One region of the Glutamicibacter sp. MOO4 genome, then DNA from elsewhere that is predicted to be linked to it. Evidence: riboswitches for the same ligand, from Rfam matches in the RefSeq annotation. Region 1 holds a riboswitch; the other holds the start of a gene.

Evidence for each region. Region 1 has a riboswitch for S-adenosylmethionine ahead of AC1Z3F_RS11180 (OsmC family protein). Riboswitches for the same ligand answer to the same signal wherever they lie in the genome.
Region 2: it holds a riboswitch for S-adenosylmethionine, as region 1 does, so the genes downstream of both, AC1Z3F_RS00480 (hypothetical protein) here and AC1Z3F_RS11180 (OsmC family protein) in region 1, are expected to answer to the same signal.

Annotation. Positions count from the first base shown of each region.
Region 1 covers NZ_CM167800.1:2,382,415-2,392,800, forward strand. Annotated here, with positions in the region: gene AC1Z3F_RS11165 (NAD(P)-dependent oxidoreductase) at 1-645, shown strand, start outside; gene AC1Z3F_RS11170 (MarR family winged helix-turn-helix transcriptional regulator) at 656-1,099, shown strand; gene AC1Z3F_RS11175 (DEAD/DEAH box helicase) at 1,115-4,330, opposite strand; SAM riboswitch class IV at 4,469-4,589, shown strand; gene AC1Z3F_RS11180 (OsmC family protein) at 4,623-5,177, shown strand; gene AC1Z3F_RS11185 (L-idonate 5-dehydrogenase) at 5,252-6,307, opposite strand; gene AC1Z3F_RS11190 (SDR family oxidoreductase) at 6,297-7,067, opposite strand; gene AC1Z3F_RS11195 (MarR family winged helix-turn-helix transcriptional regulator) at 7,676-8,155, opposite strand; gene AC1Z3F_RS11200 (SDR family NAD(P)-dependent oxidoreductase) at 8,220-9,062, shown strand; gene AC1Z3F_RS11205 (FadR/GntR family transcriptional regulator) at 9,208-9,915, opposite strand; gene AC1Z3F_RS11210 (L-lactate permease) at 9,942-10,386, opposite strand, start outside.
Region 2 covers NZ_CM167800.1:92,003-102,388, reverse strand. Annotated here, with positions in the region: gene speB (agmatinase) at 1-71, opposite strand, end outside; gene AC1Z3F_RS00495 (hypothetical protein) at 299-715, opposite strand; gene AC1Z3F_RS00490 (helix-turn-helix domain-containing protein) at 810-1,373, opposite strand; gene AC1Z3F_RS00485 (DinB family protein) at 1,547-2,161, shown strand; SAM riboswitch class IV at 2,206-2,319, shown strand; gene AC1Z3F_RS00480 (hypothetical protein) at 2,333-2,599, shown strand; gene AC1Z3F_RS00475 (VIT1/CCC1 transporter family protein) at 2,631-3,734, shown strand; gene AC1Z3F_RS00470 (LOG family protein) at 3,754-4,932, opposite strand; gene AC1Z3F_RS00465 (DEAD/DEAH box helicase) at 5,019-8,366, shown strand; gene AC1Z3F_RS00460 (hypothetical protein) at 8,529-8,819, shown strand; gene AC1Z3F_RS00455 (MFS transporter) at 9,360-10,386, shown strand, end outside.

The DNA.
Region 1 (10,386 bases):
GAATTGACCGAGGGCACCTGGCGCACTCTCGCAACAGATCCCAACATTTCCCTGTTCCGTACCGTCAAGGACCTAACCGTGGGATTCATTGGAATGGGGGCAATTGGCCAACACACCCTCTCGGCAGTCACAGCCCTGGGGGCCAAAGCGGTAGCGGTGCGCCGAAACCCGAGCGAGCCTTCAACTGATAACCAAAATCTTCACTGGGTGAAATCCATGGAGCATCTGCCCGAACTTCTTGAATGCAGCGATGTGGTGGTTCTTTGCCTACCACTGACTGATGCAACAAGAGATCTTATCGGCGCTACTGAACTCTCGATGATGCGTAGTGACGCACTGTTGGTCAATGTTGCGCGTGGACCGATAGTGAACGCGCCAGCGCTCATTGACGTATTAGATCAACAGCTCATTGGCGGAGCAGCACTAGACGTCTGGTGGGACGCCCCGACAGGCACCGTTGTGCCCGCGCTAACCCAACGGTTGGCTGCACATCCATTGGTCATTGCCACACCACATTATTCGGGGCACTCGCGAGAAACTTTTCTTTCACGGGTGAAGGAAATCTGCTCCAATATCAATGGCTTTGCCTCGGTAGCTGAACAGCGCAAAGGACTAAATTCTCCTGAGGTGGCCTCGACTCCCTAGAATAGTGACTATGCAAGATGAAACGCTGTTGCAGACGGTTGAAGATGAGTTCACTGCCATACTTTTGCACGCACGAGATATGATCGTTCGCCGCGCAAAAGCGGTCCACCCGGACTTGCAAGCGCCTGGTTACCGCCTGCTCGGACTTGTCATCCGCGAAGATGCTCAGCAACAGGGCGCTTTGGCCGAGAAGCTTCGTCTAGATAAGGCAACTATTTCTCGACTGGTTCAGCAGCTAGAGTCCTTGGGCCTAGTGAACCGAACCCAGGATCCCTCTGACGGCCGCGCTCAACTGGTCTCTGCCACGGCACTGGCTAGAGACAAGTGGCGCGACAGCGGAAACACCCTGCGTCAGGAACTGCGCCGCCAGCTCACCGAATGGGAAGCTAGCGAACTACAAAACTTTGGACAGCTGTTGCACCGACTGAACATCAGTTTCGAAGAGCTGACCTAAAGACAACGATTCAAGCTACTGCATCAAAGCTAAGAAGTCATCAGCGCTCAAGGCAGACTGCTGACCAGCCTCCGATTCGTCACCCAAAACGTCATTAAACAGCTGCGTCTTTTTGGCTTGTAAGGCCAGCACCTTGGACTCGATGGTGTCCTTGGCGACCAGACGATACACGTAAACCGGCCGTTCCTGACCAATGCGGTGTGCACGGTCAATGGCCTGAGCTTCCGCAGCCGGATTCCACCAAGGATCCAACAAGATGCAGTAATCAGCAGCGGTGAGGTTGATACCAAAACCGCCGGACTTCAACGAGATGAAGAAGACCGGGAAGTCCCCATTGCTGAACCCATCGATCATTTCTTTTCGCTTGATTCCACTAGTGGAACCATCTAGGTAACCGTGCTCAATATCTAGCGATACGGCAACGTCCCGCGCCTTGGTCAAGAAGCTGGTGAACTGGCTGAAGACCAAGATCTTGTGTCCTTCAGCCACTGCGTCGGCCATCAGTTCTCGTAGTAGCTCAAGCTTGGCGCTCGGGCCGTCACCTTCACCGACCAAGGACGGATCTAAGGCCAGTTGGCGTAGCAACGTGAGCGACTGCAAAATCTTGAAACGGTTGGAATCTACGTCATCAACCAATCCGAGCACTTCTTGTCGTACCCGCTGGAAGCGACGGTCATAGGCCTTACGGTGACTTGGTTCCAGCTCAACTTCCAGAATCTGTTCGGTTTTTGCTGGAAGTTCCGGAACCACCTGTTCCTTGGTGCGTCGAAGTACAAATGGACGCAACCGGCTCTTGAGACGATCGAGTCTTTCTTTATCACCGTCGGAAATCTGCTTCTGATAAATATCCTTGAAGGCCTTCTGTCCGCCCAACAGTCCAGGGGCAGCCAAGGAAACCAGAGCCCACAGCTCAAGGAGATTATTTTCCATCGGCGTACCAGTGACAACGAACTTACAAGGCACCGGCAACTGGCGCGCTTGCTTATAGCCCTTTGAGGTGTGGTTCTTCAGCTGTTGCGCTTCATCAATGATCATCACGGAGAACCCGGCAGCTTCAAACTCTTCATAGGACAGTCGGAAGATCGTGTAGCTAGTGACAATCAGCTGCGCGTCACCCAACTGATCCTTGATGCTCTGTCCGGCCTTTTTTGACGTGGAGCTAATCCCCCGCGTACGAAGGTTCGGCGCGAAACGCTGCGCTTCATTAATCCAGTTACCCACCACCGAGGTCGGGGCAAGAACCAAGAACTTTTGATCAGGGTTTTCCGTGCGAGCTTGTTCCAGACAGGCCAGCAACTGGACGGTTTTACCCAAGCCCATGTCATCTGCGAGCACTCCACCCAGTGAGTGGGTACGCAAGAAATTCAGCCAGGCCAATCCCTGCTCCTGGTACGGGCGCAAATTCGCTTTGAAACTTTCTGGCAGAGCTACGGGCGCAAGTTCCTCGCCACTGGTCAGCTCGTTCATGGTTTCTAGCCAGGCGTTGTGCTGAGCTTCAATGATGCCCAAGTCCAGCAGTTCTTGCCACCAGTCGATGCTCAGCTTGTGGATGCGAATCGTATCGCCTTCAACTGTGCCCAGTTCCCCAGCTTCATTGACCAACTGACGTAGCTGAGCAAAGTCAGCACCGGCGATGGGAATGACGGTCAGATCATCTAAGACAAGGTAGTCCTCATGCCGAGTCAGCGCTGCGAGTAGTTGAGGGAAAGGTACCTTGACCTCATCAATGGTGACTTCAATGGAAAGGTCGAACCAGTCTCCGGTGCTTTCTCCGGCTTCAACGGCAACGGTGGCTGGTGCATCATTTATTTGGTACTTGGGCAGTCGGTTTTGCGCTTCGATCAATACGTCCGGGTGCTCTTCGAGCAGCGGAAGGGTATAAACCAAGAAGTCGATGGACTGAGAGATGCTCAGGTCTTGATCTTCAAAAATGCCCGAGGAGTTCACCGGTCCCAAGGCAGCGTCGTCTCCAAGCTTGTCCTTGATCGAGGCAAGGATTTCCTTCTCGATGCCACGTTGCCGTGGTGCTTTGGACGGGTACTTCCACGAGTAACACAGTGCGACAACTTCTGGGCTGCTAGATACAGCCAGCCGCAGGACAGGACGAGCGGGGGCAGGAATTTTATAGCTCACGTCGACGCTTTTCAGCGGGGCCAAGTGGCGCATGCGTTCCAGATGTTTTTCCTCAAAACGCGGAACGTCTGCTGCTGGAACGAACTGAACTCCAGAAGCAATAAAAGAGGCAAGTTCTGCTGAAACAGGCTCAGCAAATTCTGCCAGTCCCCAGTCTTTAGCCTTGGCCAACGGCTTAGCCGAGTACACCAAAAATGTCGGTGGATTTCCGACGGGCAGTACATGTGAGTCTTGTGGATCAGGTGCGGAAATGAACCCCTCCATGGTCAACCCGTCTTCACCACGGCGCAGATCTACAAAAGCATTCGCCGGCTCAGGGCTGAAGGTCACAGCGGGCTTGGCGTTGCTACTTCCGTTGATGATCTGCACTCCGGCTGCTTGCAGCGCAACGAAAGCTTCGAGCAAATCTTTGCCCGGCAGATCCATTAGCGAGATCCAGTCTTTGACGTCCCAGACATAACCGTATTTTTGCTTTTCAGCCTGCTCTCGCAGCTGGTCCAGTTCACTTATGGCGCGGCGCTGTTCTTTGGAGAACCGCTTGTCAAAGGCCACAGACTTCCAGCTTACTCCGGTCTGAATCCATGGGCTCTTGGTACCTTGTCGCGCCGGGCGAGCCTGAAGGGTCAGGGCATCATCGCTACCGTAGCGTGGTTCGCTAACGATTTTTAGAATGAGGCCCAGCGGCTCTTGGGCGACGTCCGGTTCATCATCGATGACGGGCAATAGGCGGTTAAGACTACGTTCCCACTGCGGCACCGCTTGACGTTGCCAGTCATGCGGCCGCACCGCACCGTCGGTAACGTACAGAGGCTCATCATCTTCGTTAATGGTTTCAATCAATAACGCGGCGACTTCTTCGCAGCGAGTACTGGTGGGGTGTTTGCTGCAACCACCTTCAAATGAAATCCCTTGCGCTTCAAATCGGAAGGTTGCGTTCACCTGCGCGCCGAGCACCTGTCCGCGCACTTGAGTAAGACCGGCTTCAACGTGGCGTTCAACGTGCGAGACCTTTCCCGACTGATAGTAGAACGCACCAATCTCCAACGTGTCCTGGTCCAGTACCAAGTCCAAGTTTTTGATAGTCAGCTGGTATTCCATATCCGCCAATCGTTGTGTACGCAATAGAGCCGGTTGCTACCCTCCATCCTATCGACGGTTACCGACAGCTTCGTAATGACGAAAAGTTAAGCGAATGCTTTACTCGCAGCGGTACTCAAGGATAAAAATGAATCACTGAATCACGAGTTCCACTCACTACGGCCCTGGCTGAGTGGACGGCAACCCTCTAGCCATTGTGCCGGGTGCCCCAGGTGAAGATTCGACGCATCCTGAGAGTCAAGAAGCGTAAACGATGGCGCACCCTTGCGTCAGAAAAGGGAGAACACCTCTTATGCCTACCGCAACCAAGAAACTTTCCGTGGCCGAAGATCGCTCTGCGCGCTTACAAGAAGCTGGCACTGGATGGGGTGAACGCATTTCGGCAGCCCCACAGAGCGCACAACTCACCTTTAGTGTTCGTGGCGAAGGATTCGACTCTGTAGCCAGTAACATCAGGGCCGGCAAGCACAGCTTTACCGTTGATGAACCAGCTGCACTGGGAGGCAGCGACATCGCGGCCAGCCCGGTGGAATATGCCTTGGCAGCGTTGGTTTCCTGCCAAGTAGTTGTTTACCGTCTGTACGCGGAAAACTTGGGCATCCAAGTAGATGATGTGCAGATCACCGCTGATGGCCAGCTTGATGTTCGTGGCCTGTTTGGCATTGATGAAACAATTCGTCCGGGCTTCTCCTCCGTGGACTTGCAGGTGCACATTGCGGGTCCTGAATCCGCAGAGCGTTATGAAGAACTACGCCAGGCTGTGGATGCTCACTGCCCAGTATTGGACTTGTTCGTCAACCCGGTGCCGGTGACTACCTCGGTGCACGTTGTTGAAGCTAATAATTAGTCTCAGCTGAACCAAAAAACGCACTGCGGTGACCCGAATTTCAGGGCCACCGCAGTGCGTTTTACAGTAATGGATTATTCGCTAAGGAAATCCAGTAGGACCTTGCCCGAGGTGGAAGCATCCTTGGCCGTTTCAAAGGCTTCAAGACTTTGGCCCACTGGGAACTCGTGGGTGACAGCATCCGAGATCCGTAACGACCCGTCGGCCAAGGCAGCAAGAACGTGGTCAATTTCGTCGTTAAAACGGAATGAACCGACGAGTTCTAGTTCACGGGTGATGACAAGCGAGATCAGTGCTGGCTGCTCACCGGTTGGTAGCAGGCCAACCATGACTACTCGTCCACCGCGCGTAGCACCGCGTACTGCCGAGGCCAGACCACGGTAGTTGCCACTAGCCTCGATCACCACGTCGGCATTAACCTTGGCGATGGACTCTTGATCATCCGCCCGCAGGGTTGAGGTCGCACCGAGCTTTGTTGCGATCTGAAGTGGCTTGTCATGCATGTCCACCGCAATGATTTCTGCGGCTCCGGCGCGCTTGAGCACGGCGACTGCCAAAGCTCCAATGGGGCCGGCACCGATGACCAGTGCGCGCTTTCCAGCAACATCTCCCGCACGTGAAACTGCATGCCAGGCCACTGCTGCTGGTTCCGCCAACGCGGCATCACGTAGTGAAAGGGACTCGGGTAGAGCGCGCAACATCCGAGCAGGTAGGTTGACCTCGCGGGCGAACGCACCTTCGGTGTGTGGATAGCGGGCTGCAGATCCTAAATAGGTGCAGCCTGGAGACAGGTTGGGACGTTCGGTTGGATAAGGTTCTCCAGTTTCGCCGGGAGTTGCCGGATGCACGGCGACTTTGGTGCCGGCGGCTGGCCCAGTGCCATCGGCGGCCGTCTGCAGGACGGTGCCAACAATCTCGTGGCCTAAGACCATAGGTGCTTTAAGAATGGATTCACCGGCAGCACCATGGCTCCAGTAATGCAGGTCTGATCCGCAGATACCGCCGTAGGCGATGGAAATGCGTGCTTCATCTGCAGCCGGTGCGGCTAGTTCGATCTGCTCAACGCGTAGATCCCCTGCCGCGTGGGCAACAACGGCTTCGGTGCTAGTAGCTAGGGTGTTAGACGACAACGCTCATGCCTCCGTCGATAAAGATAGTCTGTCCGTTGACGTAGTTGGAACCATCCGAGGCCAGCCATACGGCCGGGCCCGCCAAGTCCTCAACGGTTCCCCAACGGGCTGCTGGTGTGCGGCCCAAGATCCAAGAGTTGAACTTCTCATCATCAACGAGGTTCTGGGTCATTTCGGTGTGGATGTAGCCAGGTGCGATGCCATTAATTTGCAGTCCGGAACCAGCCCATTCGGCGGTCATGGCGCGGGTGAGGTTTCGCAGGCCACCCTTGGCCGCGGTGTACGCGGAAATGGTGGGGCGCGCCAGGTCGGTTTGTACCGAGCAGATGTTGATGATCTTGCCTTCACCGCGCTGCACCATGCCACGGGCAACTTCGCGTCCTACCAAGAACGCGCTGGTCAGGTTGGTATCAATGACGCGCTGCCAGTCAGCTAGTTCCAGCTCAAGCATTGGCACACGGTGCTGAATTCCAGCGTTGTTGACCAAGATGCGGATGGCACCGATGTTCTTTTCGATGGCCTCGATATTTTCACGTACTGCCGCGTCATCAGTGACGTCAAAGCATGCACTGTGAATTTTTTCGGTGCCGTAATGGCTGCTAAATTCGGCAACGGTTTGGGCCAAGCGTTGCTCATCGCGTCCATGAAGAATGACGGTCGCGCCGGCATCGGCTAGCGCTCGGGCAAGTTCGCGGCCAATGCCGCGGGAGGACCCGGTGACCAGGGCCAAACGTCCGGATAGGTCAAAAAGTTGACTCATGAATTCCCTCGCAAGAAGTGTCGATAATTCACCGACGGGAACCCATCACCGGCCTTGGCCTAGTGGTGTATCCAAAAAGTAGCCCCGTCGCTCCCTCAAAAGATATCAGATATATGTAACGCACGTTGCAATAAAGTACGATTTATGAATTGCTGGACGAGCAGTTGATGGCTTAAAGAATCTCCAGCCGCCATGGGTGGCTGGGAATGCTTTTCCGCAAGTTCGGCAGGGTCACCCTGTCGAGCAGCGCACATTTCCGCCAGTCACACTATGGGTCCACGAAAACTAACTTTTCGCGATGGAACAGTTTTTGAATACCAGAACGTTCTCATTTGCCACCATTCGGCACTCACCGGTGAGCACGAGACGACCTTCTGGCGCGATGCCCTCCAGAGTTCGGAACGAAGCTTTAGCCTTGGATCCATGAGGAAGAACTAAAACTGCAAGTAGCTCGCCGTGCGATCGATCGGATCCCTCAATTACCGGCGTCGAGTACATGCTTTGCCCCGCGCGAGGTGAGGTCAATTCGACGGCAAGTTTGCGCCCAAGGTAATTCTTTTCAGATGCTTCCGGATCTTCAAGGAACTCATTGAGCAACGCCCCTGATGTCAATCATTAGCCACTTCGTTTCCGGTGCGTTCTGCAGGCAATAGCTCCGCCAGCCGATCAAGGACCACCCGCAGATGCTCGCTTTCTTCGGCACCGAGCAATTCAACAACCCGTTCTTCAAGGTCATCTACGATGGCCTCGCCTGCGTTCAACGCGGTACGCCCTGCATCAGTCAAATGCAATTCCTGCACTTGCGCGTGCCGCGGATGAACCTTCCGCTCAATGAGGCCGAGTGTTTCCAACCGGGTGGCCAGAGAAGCGATTGCCTGAGGAGTGACGTTGAGTCGACGTGCAAGCGTGGCTCCAGCAAGCCCCGGTTCGGCGCTCACCGATGCGAGCAACGCGTAGTGCGAGGAGCGTAACCCCACTGCTCGAAGCTGACGGTCTTTCAGGTTCTGCACTGCCAGCTCCGCCCGACGCAACGCCCAAATTACTCGGGCTCGGGGATCCGGGGTCTCCGCCATAGAATTTTCACTCATAACTTTAATGTACACTCATTGTCATCTATCAAACGCTTTATACTCGTCAACACTTCGAGTCAATATGTCTCGACCAATCGCATTCATCACAGGAGCTAGTTCTGGGATCGGCGCCGCCATGGCAACGGTTCTTGCCGAGGCGGGCCACGACTTAGTACTTGTCGCCCGGAGAGCAGACAGGCTAGCAGCGCTAGCCGAGCGACTTTCCGACGCGGGAGCAAGCTCAGAAACCCTGACCGTAGACCTCTCCGAGAAAGCAGGCCTGAAACGCGCAGTTGAACGTGCCGCTGCCGGTGACATTGATGTCCTCGTATCAAATGCAGGAGTCAGCGCTTATGGGCCGTTCGCAGAAATCGACCCCGGTGAGCTGGATCGAGCTTGGACACTAAATGCTAATGTCACACCGGTCCTGGCCAGAGCAGCACTCCCCGGCATGCTGGGACGCGGGCGGGGTGGAATCATCAGTGTTGCCTCCAACCTCGCATTTAGTGCGGGTGCCGACCAACCCCCGGGTACTAACTCGTCGTCGGGAACGCCCGGCACAAGTGCAACGTTGCCACAGCGCGCGCTGTACGTGGGAGCTAAGGCAGGGACGATGGCTTTTACCCGAGTTCTCGCATCGGAGTTGCACGGCACCGGGGTGCAGGCAACTGTAGTGTGCCCGGGTTTGGTGTCCACGGAATGGAACGGTGGAAAGTCGCAGGGCCCCCGTGCCATGACGGCCGAAGACGTAGCTCAGGCAGGGTGGGTAGGATTCTCGCTCGGGGAAGTCGTTTGTCTTCCCGGACTGGAAGATGAACAACTAGTAGAGCAATTTACCGGAATTGAACGCCGCATCATGGGCGAAAATCTTGGATCTGAGCTCGCGACTCGCTACCGGAATCAAGAAGCCAGCGCCTCCGAATAATCGCCAACCAAACAGGGCGGTCCCTAAAGGCTTGGAGTAGAGCAGGGCCGCCACCATGAACACATATTTAAGATCGATGTCTTCCTGCTGCGCCTTGGGGTATTGCCCGTAGACGAAGACGTGGGTTCCGGACTAATTTGGGGATCTAGTGCGTCTGCGAGTAGAACCAAGTGATGTGTTCTTCGAGCAGCTGCGCTGCTCGTTCACGCTGGCCAGTAGCAAAAGCATGGTGGATGGCCTTGTGTTGGCGGCGTAAAACCTTGACCACAGGTTGCCACGATTCGTCGTCAGGAATCGATGCCGCAACATAGTCACTAATCGAGTTGCGCAGCGATTCCATCATGGACTCCACCACCGCATTGCCGGCCATGGAAGCCAGCAGTACGTGGAACTCGGCATCAATACGATGGAAGGATTCGCGGGACAGTTGCGCGTCATCCATACGCATAATCAACACAGCAGTGCGCTCAATGACCTGCTTTGCCTGGATTGGATCGCGCGGAGTCATTTGCGCAGCCCAGGTCTCGAGCAGAATGCGCGATTCAACGATCTCGCGAACATTGATGCCCTTAGCCGCCAAATGCAGGCGCAAGGCCTGGGAGATCCCGGCCGAAGGGTTGGAGATGATCACGGCCCCGGAGTTGGGTCCGGAGCCCGTGGAAGTCTTAATTATGCCCATCACATCAAGGATGCGAATGGCATCTCGCACCGAGGCACGAGAAATCCCATGTTGCTCCGCGAGCGCACGTTCGCCTGGAAGCTGGTCCCCAACGGACAGCTTCTCGGTCAGCAGATCTTCCTCAATTGCTTGAAGCACGACCTGGTACGCACGCGGAGCTGGGTTAATAGGCATCGAATCTATTTTAGCCGGTCAAAGAACTACGGAAGCATCCACGAAAGCACCGGGGTGGACTGCAGGTAAACCAAACAGCACAGCACCAGCAGCATGCCTACAGACCATCCGGCGACCTTCTTGAGGATGACCGATTCCTGGCCTTCCATCTTCACGCTGGTTGCGGCGATCGCAAGGTTCTGCGGGGAGATCAGCTTGCCGACCACACCACCTGAGGTATTAGCAGCCACCAATAGGTTGGGGTCAATACCCGCATTCACACCAGCGGTCTGCTGCAGCTTGGCAAACAACGCGTTCGCAGAAGTATCCGAGCCGGTCACGGCGGTGCCGATCCAGCCAAGAATTGGTGAAAGGAACGCAAAGAATCCACCGGCTCCAGCCAGCCAAGTGCCCACCGTAATGGTCTGGCCGGACAGGTTCATCACATAGGCCAAGCCGAGCACCGAAAGGATGGTCAACGCGGCAAATCGC
Region 2 (10,386 bases), 1.2 Mb from region 1:
GCGTAGCGAGGGATCATCGCTGCATTGATTGGCCCCAGCTTGCCGTTTTCCTCGATGCGAACTTCTTTCATGCTCTTGCCCTCCTGGCACTTATTCGGCAACTTCCATAGTTGCCTAATATGAAACTTACGTTTCCCATTATGCTATTTTGTTGGCGAGGTCACGTCAAGACTCAGAGCACCAAAATAGTGACTATGACGCGAATTCCGGGGCAAAAGACAACAAAAGCCGTAGCCCTACAAGGGGCTACGGCAGCATTTGACGATCCTGAGCACTGAAGGCAGAACGTCTAAAAATTCTATTCTTGGCGAAGGTACTTCCTGGTGGCTTTGATCATTGCTCGATCCAGCTCGTGGATTGCCACGCAAAAGCCGGTGGAAAGAATGAGAGATTTGAGCATAAGTTCACCGGGATCATCGGCCACGTAAACCAGCTGAATTGGACCCACAAGAACGAGAAGAACCACCGTCCAGACGGCATATGGCCAAGAAGTATGGGCTTGAGCCATTTGAGGGAAGCGTGCACGCCGCCGGATGGTGCGCATTCCGATTATCACAATCACCACAGCGATGATGACCGCGCCGATGAAAAAGAAGTTGCGCTGGGTACGAATCCACGTCAAGGTGGTGCCCGCGAGTAAACCAAGGAACACCGAAGCCCACCAGCCGATGGAGCGTAGCTGGTTCTGGGTGCCAGTTGTTTCGCTAGTACTCACGCCACTCCTATCGCTCGCCGCACCATGTGCGTACGGTGAACACACCTTTTTAGAATACGCGCTTGAACGCATCGGCACGAGTAAGGCTCCCCGGTTAGAGGATCAAGGTCCACGTCACCAAGGCCACTTCATCGGCTTCATTTTCCCAGCTATGCGGCTCGCGCCCTGGGAAGGTCATAGTGTCTCCGGCTTGGAGTTCAACGCGTTGATCCGGCAACACTAAAGTGAACCTCCCCGAGATCACATGCAAAACTTCCAGTTCACAGTCCACCGAATACAGTTCGGCTTCACCAACACCCTTGGGCGCGATTTCAGCGCGAATCATCTGAACCCGCCTTTCGCTACGCGGTGTCACCAATTGCTCAGTGATTCCTTCTCCGCCTAGGGACACCCGTGGCGCTTCGGCCAATCGCACCAACATCGTTTCAGGCACTTCAAATAGCGTTCCCACTTCAATGCCGAGCACTTCGCATAGTTTCAGCAGCGTTGAAACCGAAGGGCTGGTCAGATCTCGCTCAACACGCGAGAGAAAGCCCTTGGTCAATCCGGACAGTTCAGCAACCTGGTCGATGGTCATCCGCTGCCTTTGGCGCACCCCGCGTAGCCGTGAACCAATATTGATTGCAGCACCGGTTGATTCCACGGGCAGGGTCTTCATATTTTTGCTCCATCGCCTCTGTTGTTCCGACGCACTAGGCGTCTTCCTGCCATTTGCCTAAGTCAGCAGGCAGGTTTACCAATAGTAAACAGACCCTAGCTGGGGTGCGTCAAATATGTCGCACACCACAACAACTGCTGTTCGCTGAGCAGCCGGCTGATTACACTCGGCATATGAAGAACAGCAAAGAGCTTTTGCGTGAATACCTCAACGACGCCCGCAACGCGGTGATCTATAAAGCTCAGGGACTGAGCGATCACTTGGCCCGCAAGCCACTGACGCCCACCGGCACGCATGTTCTTGGCGTAGTGCATCACTTGGCCATCACCGAATACGGATACTTCGGCCAGTGCCTGGGCCGAGAGATCAACAACCCTTATGTGCAAGAACTCATGGACTCCGACGATCCGCAAGCCGACTTTTTACCGCCAGCACACTTCACCGCCGGCGACATCATTGATTTTTATCAACAGGCGGTCGCATTCTGCGAACAGAGCATCGCGTCCCTGCCATTGGATGCACCGGCCGAAGTGCCATGGTGGATTCGCCGCCGGCACACCACCTTGGAACAGCTCATGATTCATATGATCGCTGAAACCTCCCGGCACGCCGGGCACCTTGATATCGTGCGCGAACAGCTTGATGGCTTCACCGGTCTTCGCCCCGAAGCTCCCAACCTTCCCCCGTATTCCACAACCCAGTGGGAACAGCAGTACACGAAGATCAACCAGCTGTCCCAGACGCTAGACGCTGGGTCCAGCGCGGATGAAGGAAATATTTCAGGCTAGGACTTCACTGGCTTACTTGCACGGGAGTAGCATCGCAAGTGTTGCTTCACGAGACACGGCGTAAAGCTCCGACTTGCCGTGCACCAACCCCAGATTCATGGGTGGTTCGGATGACGAAGCGGTCCGTTCACAATTTTGTGGCCGGGCAAGAACTCAGTGAGAGCGCATCCCATGGCATATTCCGTCCTGCCCATCATCGACCGCCAAACCGGACAAGTTCAGTTCAAGGTCCAGGGCCAATGGCACATTCGATACGTGTGCGATCCAGCTCGCTTAGAATTGCTCATCGTCCGATCCGCGCGCCGCCCGATCTTTGAACCGGCGACCTCGCAGCTAGTACTTTCCATTGCTAGCTCCGGTCAGCCCGAGGGGCAGAGCATCGCTTTTAGTCTTGCCAAATTCCCAAGTCTGAGACCGCTGTCTAAACTGGGTAGCTGATCCGTTATCTGCCAAGAGAGCTGAATTCGAGATGCCGAACCAGTCAGCAACCGAACCTACCCGCGCCCAAATCCAACGTTGGCGCAAGTATCTGGCCGACGAGGTCGCTGAAGGTGCCATCTATCGGACCCTAGCCCAAAAGAAAACTGGGCAAGAGAAGCAAATCCTTCTAGGTCTGGCCGCGGCCGAAGCACGCCATGAGGAACACTGGCGACAAAAACTAGGTGTCCACGCCAAGACGGTCCGCCCCTCCTTGAGGCGCACCATCTTGCGTTTTTTGGCGCTTAGCTTCGGTTCGGTGTTCGTTTTGGCTATGGCACAGCGCTCTGAGAGCAGCTCCCCCTACCGCGATGATCAGGACGCGACCGCGCAAATGGCCGCCGACGAAGAGGTCCACGAAGAGGTAGTGCGTGCTTTGGCCACCGCCGGTCGCGCTCAGCTTTCGGGCAACTTCCGCGCCGCCGTATTTGGCGCCAATGACGGTCTAGTCTCCAACTTGGCGCTCATCATGGGTATTGGCGCCACCGGCGTTTCTTCCACTTTTGTCTTGTTCTCCGGCATTGCCGGGCTGCTGGCCGGAGCATTATCGATGGCCGCTGGCGAATTTGTTTCCGTGCGTTCTCAACGAGAGTTACTCACCGCATCCCGGCCTACCCAGGTCACGCTCACCGCGGCCCCCGATCTGAATCTGGATGCCAACGAGTTGGTACTGATTTACAAGGCTCGCGGAATGAACGATGAAGATGCTGAGCATCGCGCTGCCGAACGCATGGGCCTCTTCACCTGTGATTGCAACCCAGCCTTCTCGCTGAACCCGGAAGAGCGTTCCGAAGAGCTGGAGAATGAACATGAGGAGCTCGGCTCGGCCACCGGCGCCGCCGGCACCTCGTTCCTGCTCTTCGCTTCCGGTGCGGTCATCCCGATCCTGCCGTATATCTTCGGCATGAGCGGCCTGCCTGCCGTGATCCTCTCGGTGGCCCTAGTCGGAATTGCTTTGATGCTCACCGGCGCTATCGTAGGTCTACTCTCCGGAGCGTCCCCGATGAAGCGTGGGCTGCGCCAACTAGCCATCGGCTGGGGAGCTGCGGCAGTGACCTACTGCTTGGGACTCATCTTCGACGTACAGCTGGGCTAGAGCCAAGGAATTATTTGTCTCACCAGCGGGTACGCCGGCGTAGCGTGCTCATAGAACCAATAAATTCCATCGCTTCTTCGGCAGTATCTACCAGCGCAATTTTCTCTTCCATGACCCGGTCTGCGGCCAACGCCTTGAGCAAAGGCCAAGCTGGCATAGTTTCAGTCCAGTACTCGCGCCCTAGCAAGACCATGGGCACCACACGCGCGCCGGTGGCGTAGTAGTTTTCGCAGGCGTCTTGGAAGATTTCCTGCACCGTACCTGCAGCACCCGGCAGAACAATTAGTCCCCCGTTAGCCTGCTCCAACAAAATCGCTTCGCGAATAGAGTTGGTGAAAAATTTTGCGATCTTTGTTGCAAACAAATTCGGTGGCTCATGGCCATAGAACCACGTCGGCACACCTAATGACTGGTGGGTGCTCGGGAATCGATCACGAACGGCGAGCGCAGTGCGAGCCCACTGTGTGCGCTGGTGAATCGCATCTGGAGCCGTGGCGAGCATCTGCAACGCAGCGTCGACATCTTGTGGATCATAATCAGCCAACCAAGCACCGAGGTTGGCCGCTTCCATCGCCCCCGGTCCCCCGCCGGTAGCAACGGCACATCCTGCCCGAGTAATCAGTTGGCCCAGTTCCACGGTCTGCGCGTAGTGCTCAGATCCGCGGGTCATCGCGTGCCCACCCATCACACCAATCAGCGGTGAGTCTTTAAAGGCCCCATCGTAAACTTCGGATACCAGAGCTTGAGAGATCTGGTAATCATGGAAGGTGGTCGCCATGGCACTGTCGTTATCGGTGACTTCAGGTGTGCTGTGTTGCTGAGAGTAGGCGTAGATCAGTGCGTCCGGAACTTGCTCATAGGGCTTGTCATCAATGCCTGCGTATAGTTCGGCGGCCGTATATAGGTCCCGCTCACTGGTCTGAAAAGGTAGTTGCGTGCCTGAAGACATGCACAGTCCGCCGGTGGCCTGAACCAGTTCACGTCCCGCGGGTGAATACTGGCAATCAATAAATATCGCCTCGGACAGGTCCAGCGAACGCAGTATGGAATCGCGCTCACGCAGATCTAGTCGATGCACCCGCCACCCGTATCCTCGGGCATGGGGATTAGCCAAGGCTTCAGCAGCTAATCGGTCAAATTCGATCAGTGAAGTGATGTTCACCGCGCGCGCCGGAAGAAAAGGCCAGATATGGGACATGCGACAACGCTACGTCATACATAGGGATTATTCACACAGGGGCGCTTCAACTTTCACCACGGGCCGGAACGTGAAACGATGAGAGGATGAGTAACTCTGTTCCACCAACCATAGACGCCCGCCACTTGTTGGCCTTCTTGGGCGATGTTCCTTTCTTTTACGGAAAGAACTTAGCCGCTGAAGAAAATTCCGTGGTTGACGTGGAATTCGACGAGACGACTGGACAGATCGAGGGCACCGTACGAGCCGCCGATGAAGAGTTCTCGCCGATGATCCAAGTGCAGCAGGTCGATGATGAATGGAAGATCGAACTGTGCGAATGCTCCTGTGACAAGCCAGGCATCTGTGCACACATCGCAGCGCTAGCGATTGTGTCGAACAAGATTGCTTCCATGCCACGCCTGGTTCCTGTTGCCGAAGAAAAAAGCTCGGCTGCTTGGTCTCAGCAAATCGGGTCTTGGTTTGAAGAGTCAGAGCCCGGTCCAGCTGACGGATTGCTCGGTTCTCAACATGATCCAGTAGTGGCCATGGGTCTTCAGTTCATGCTCTTTGACTCGAAGAACACCACCCAGCAACAGCAGTGGATGCCTACTGGAACCATTCCGCATCCCACGCGCAACAAGCGTTTCCGTTTGGGTGTACGCCCCATGGTGCGCAATACCGAAGGCCGCTGGGTTCGCGGCCAGTTGCGCTGGACCACCCTAGGTTTCAAAACCTACGGCTGGAATCTCTTGCGCTCACAGCATCACTGGTTCACTCGTTTTGCTTCCATGGCCCGCAGCGACACCCAGCTGCAGTTTAAGGTTGATGAAGATTGGCTATTCATGGACGAATACGCCTCCGACCTGTTGTGGCCTTTGCTTGACCAAGCACAAGAACTTGGCATCCCTTTGATCTCAACACGCAACGAACAGCGCATTCGCATCGTCGACCCTGCCGCATTTAGCATGCGAGCCTCACTGGACGAAAAACAGTTGCAGCTCGGTGGTGTCCTGCACATCGACGGTCAGGATCTACTTCTGGATGCCGACTCCCCTAGCGGCGTCATTGCTGATCACGGTTTTTACGCTCAGCTTGGGCAGCCAGATGAAATTTGGCTGGCCCCAAGCACTGAACCCATCGCCGAGGCTCACCGCCGCTGGTACGCAGACCGCCGGCAGGTTGCTGTTCCAGTCGCAGAGATTAATGACTTCTTCGAATCGGCCTACCCTCGTTTGGCACGTCGTTTTGACCTACGCAGCGCCAGTGAAGAGTTGCAACTTCCTGCGTTGAAGCCACCTTTTGTTCAGGCCACCGTCACCTACAAACGCGATCTGAATGAGAAGGGTGAGCCAAATGATTCGGCGACCCTGGATTTCCAGGTCCGCTACCCGGGTGTACCGGATCATCACGAAGTTTATGATTTTGAAGCCGAAGAAGAACTTCGAGCAGCCGTGGATGAAGTCTTCCAGGAGCATACAGGAAACGGCAATCCTGATCTTGCACCCAAGTTCTACTCGGGTGAATCGGTCATTACCTTTGTCTCCGAAATTCTGCCTGCCATCGAACAGCTTCCAATGCTCAAGCTGCTTGAGAAGGGAACACGCCCAGTCTTCCGTCAGCTGCGTGAACTCCCCCAGCTGAAAATCAATGCGGTAAATCATGAGCGCACCGACTGGCTGGATTTAGGCCTGCTGATCACCGTTGGTGACCACGCAGTTCCTTTCTCGCAGATCGTCGAAGCGATGAGCAACGGCCAGATGAAGATCAAGCTGCCCGATAACACGTGGTTCTCCTTGGACCAACCGCTCTTCGCTAAGCTCAAGGCATTAGTCGATGAGGCGCAGGCCCTGAACGACAAGCCAAAAGAAGGCGACCTGAAGCTTACTGTCTTCCAGATCTCCATCTTTGAAGAACTTGATGAGCTCGCCGAAGGTATCGATGGCGCAGACATGTTCATTGCGCGCATGCGATCCCTGCTCAGGGTTGCCGAGGGAGATCAAGCTGAGGTCCCTCAGTCGCTGAATGCGCAGCTGCGCCCTTATCAGGTTGAAGGCTTCCGCTGGCTCAGTCGCCTGTATGAAGGCGGTTTCGGCGGGATCCTGGCCGATGACATGGGTTTGGGTAAAACCCTTCAGACCATCGCCCTGATCTTGCACGCGCAAGGTTTGTGGGACGATGAGCAAGCGTGCGCCCAGTTGCCGGCAGCGCAGCGCGAGCGTGCACCGTTCTTGGTTGTTGCTCCGAGCTCGGTGGTCTCTAACTGGGAAACCGAAATCAACAGGTTCGCTCCGAGCTTGCGTGTGGTGAGCATCGAAGGAACTATGAGCTCACCGCATCAGCTGCGCGACTTGGCTCAAAACTACGACGTCATTCTCACGACCTACACGTTGCTCCGCCTCAACGATGAGATCTACGAGGGCCAGCGCTTCGCCGGGTTGATTCTTGATGAGGCCCAGTTCGTAAAAAACCGCTCCACCAAGGCTCACCGCACCGCGGTCAACCTCCAGACTAATTTTAAGTTAGCTGTCACCGGTACCCCGATGGAAAACAACCTCTCTGAGCTTGGCGCGTTGTTGTCTTTGGTAGCTCCGGCGCTGTTCTTGAACACCAGTCGGTTTAACCGTCAGTTTGCCCGTCCAATCGAGGTCCTGGGCGATAAAGACACCTTGGTGCTGCTACAGCGTCGTATCAAGCCGTTCATGTTGCGCCGCACCAAGGAATCTGTGGTTCTGGATCTGCCTCCTAAACAGGAGCAGCAGCTGTTGGTTCGTCTCTCCGACGAGCACCAGCACGTTTACGACACCCACTTAAACCGTGAGCGTCAGAAGATTCTGCACCTGGTTGAGGATCTGGATCGCAACCGGTTCACCATTTTCCAGTCGTTGACCCATCTTCGTATGTTGGCACTTGAACCATCGCTGGTTGATCCCGAGCTTGCCGATGTCCCCGGATCCAAGCTGGAGGCACTCTTTGATCAGCTTGACGATGTACTCGGCGAAGGACACCGCGCCTTGGTCTTCAGCCAGTTCACTTCCTACCTGAAGGTGTTGGCCGACAAGCTCACTGAGCGTGGCGTGAACTTTGTGTATCTCGATGGAAATACGCGCAATCGCTCCAAGGTCATTGATCAGTTCAAGGAAGGCGAAGCGCCACTGTTCTTGATTTCGCTCAAGGCCGGTGGTTTCGGTTTGAACCTCACCGAGGCTGACTACTGCTTCTTGCTTGACCCATGGTGGAATCCTGCGGTTGAAGCTCAGGCGATTGACCGTACTCACCGTATTGGCCAAACCCGCCAAGTGATGGTCTACCGGATGATTTCCCAAGGCACCATCGAAGAAAAGGTTGTCGCTCTGCAGGAAAGCAAGCGCAAGCTCATCTCAACAGTGATGGATGAAGCCGATGGGTTCTCTAAAGCACTGACCGCTCAGGACATTAGAGGGCTGCTCGAGTAACAGGTTGATTAAATCTCTCGGAATAGGGGCCGACTGCTAGCCAGACACGATATATTCGTTATGACGGTTGATGTGCGTTATTCCACACATAGTGCACCCAGCGGTTACTGGCCTGAGCGGCTCCTCGTTCAGGCGAAACGAACGATGAAGGCGGTAATAACCGTGTCCCTGATTAAATCGGAGACGATCAGTACCCCCGATGATGACTGGATGCGCGCATCAGTCAGTACTGAAAAAGATCGTGTGGTTATCGAGGCAGGACAGGAACGTTTGTCCTTGGAAAACGATCGCCTGTTGGAAAAAGTCCATCAGGTTTTAGCTTCTCCGCTCGAAGAGATTTTTTACAACCCTAAGCACAGGATGCTATTGATTCCTGGAGCGTTCGCGGTTGTCGGTTCCTCGTTCCTACGAATCGATGCTGACGCTCAAGCGACTGTTGGCCTACGAGGCTAAGAATCGTCACTGTCTGCCCCAAGACACCCAATCGGTGCACTTGGGGCATTCTTGTATCCACAGAAACACACCGCTGTCCCGGACTGTCCGGGTCGCCCTCAAAAGGTGCTGCCACAAGCCAAATCAAGCAATCTTCGCCGATTTTTCGCGGCGTGTCATCTAGAGGCCTTCACCACACTTTCGGCGCAAAGAGACCGCAGTGTGCGTCCCGGCCCAATTCGCTTACATGCCTATTACCTTCAACGGTTTTCGCCTGTCTGTCAGCTGTGCCAAGTCCCGCATTAGGCTCAGTCGATGAGACGTGGGACACGCTCCGATTCGGGGAAATATTAGGTTACTTGGTAGTGTAGATAACTATCCGCTAAAGCGTTTCATCACTCGAAGCCCCGGATTAGTCGGTTTTTCGAGTAGAAATCTATCGATTTCGATGAGTCGCCCGGTGTCTGTTTGTGACTGCACGGAGTAATTTTTTACTCACTGACGAAGTGTCCCAGACGCCGGCTGAACGACAAGATCAAGAAAGATACGAGGAGTGAAGCTATGGAAGCCGCTAATCCACGCAAGCAACGGTTTTTTAGAAAACGTCGTCTAAAAGTAGAAGATGTCAACGTTGTTGACGACTCAATGCTTAAGAAGGCCATCGGCGGTACCGTCGTCGGTAACCTCATGGAATGGTACGACGTTGGTGTCTACGGCTACCTGGCCGTGATCATCGGCAAGTTGTTCATGCCGGACACCGTCGACCCAGCAATTCAGACTTTGTTCAGCCTCGGCGTCTTCGCCGTGACATTCGTGGCCCGCCCGCTGGGCGGTGTAATTCTGGGGCAGATGGGTGACCGCGTTGGTCGCCAGAAGATTCTTGTCTTCACCCTACTGATGATGGCACTAGCCACCTTCGGCATCGGTATCCTCCCGGATTACACGGTATGGGGTGTAGCAGCACCAATCCTGCTGGTTGTTTTGAAGCTCATCCAGGGCTTCTCCACCGGTGGCGAGTATGCAGGTGCTACTACGTTCATTACCGAGTACGCACCAGATAAGCGCCGTGGCTTCTACGCCTCATTGCTGGACCTCGGTTCCTACATGGGCTTCGCCATTGGTGCTGCCTTTGTTTCGATCCTCCAGCTGACCCTGACTGAAGATGTCATGGAAGGTTTCGCTTGGCGTATACCATTCCTGGTGGCGCTGCCACTGGGTGTGATCGCTTTGTGGTTCCGTTCAAAAATTGAAGATACTCCAGCGTTCCAAGAAGCCCAGGAGGCTGCCAACCGCGCGAGCGAGGACGCTAAGAACTCGGCGGATGCGCCTAAGGGTGTTATTGACCTGGTCAAGAGCTACTGGCGTGAACTGCTCACTGGGTTCGTCCTCGTGTCCGCCGCTAACACTGCTGGTTACGCGCTGACCAGCTACATGCCGACCTACCTGACCGAGACCCTGCACTATGACCCGGTCCATGGTAACCTGCTGACCCTACCGATCCTTGTTGGTATGTCTTTGTGCATCCCGCTGGGTGGCAAGCTCTCAGACACCATTGGTCGTCGTAAGGTGCTGTTCATCGGTTCGGTGT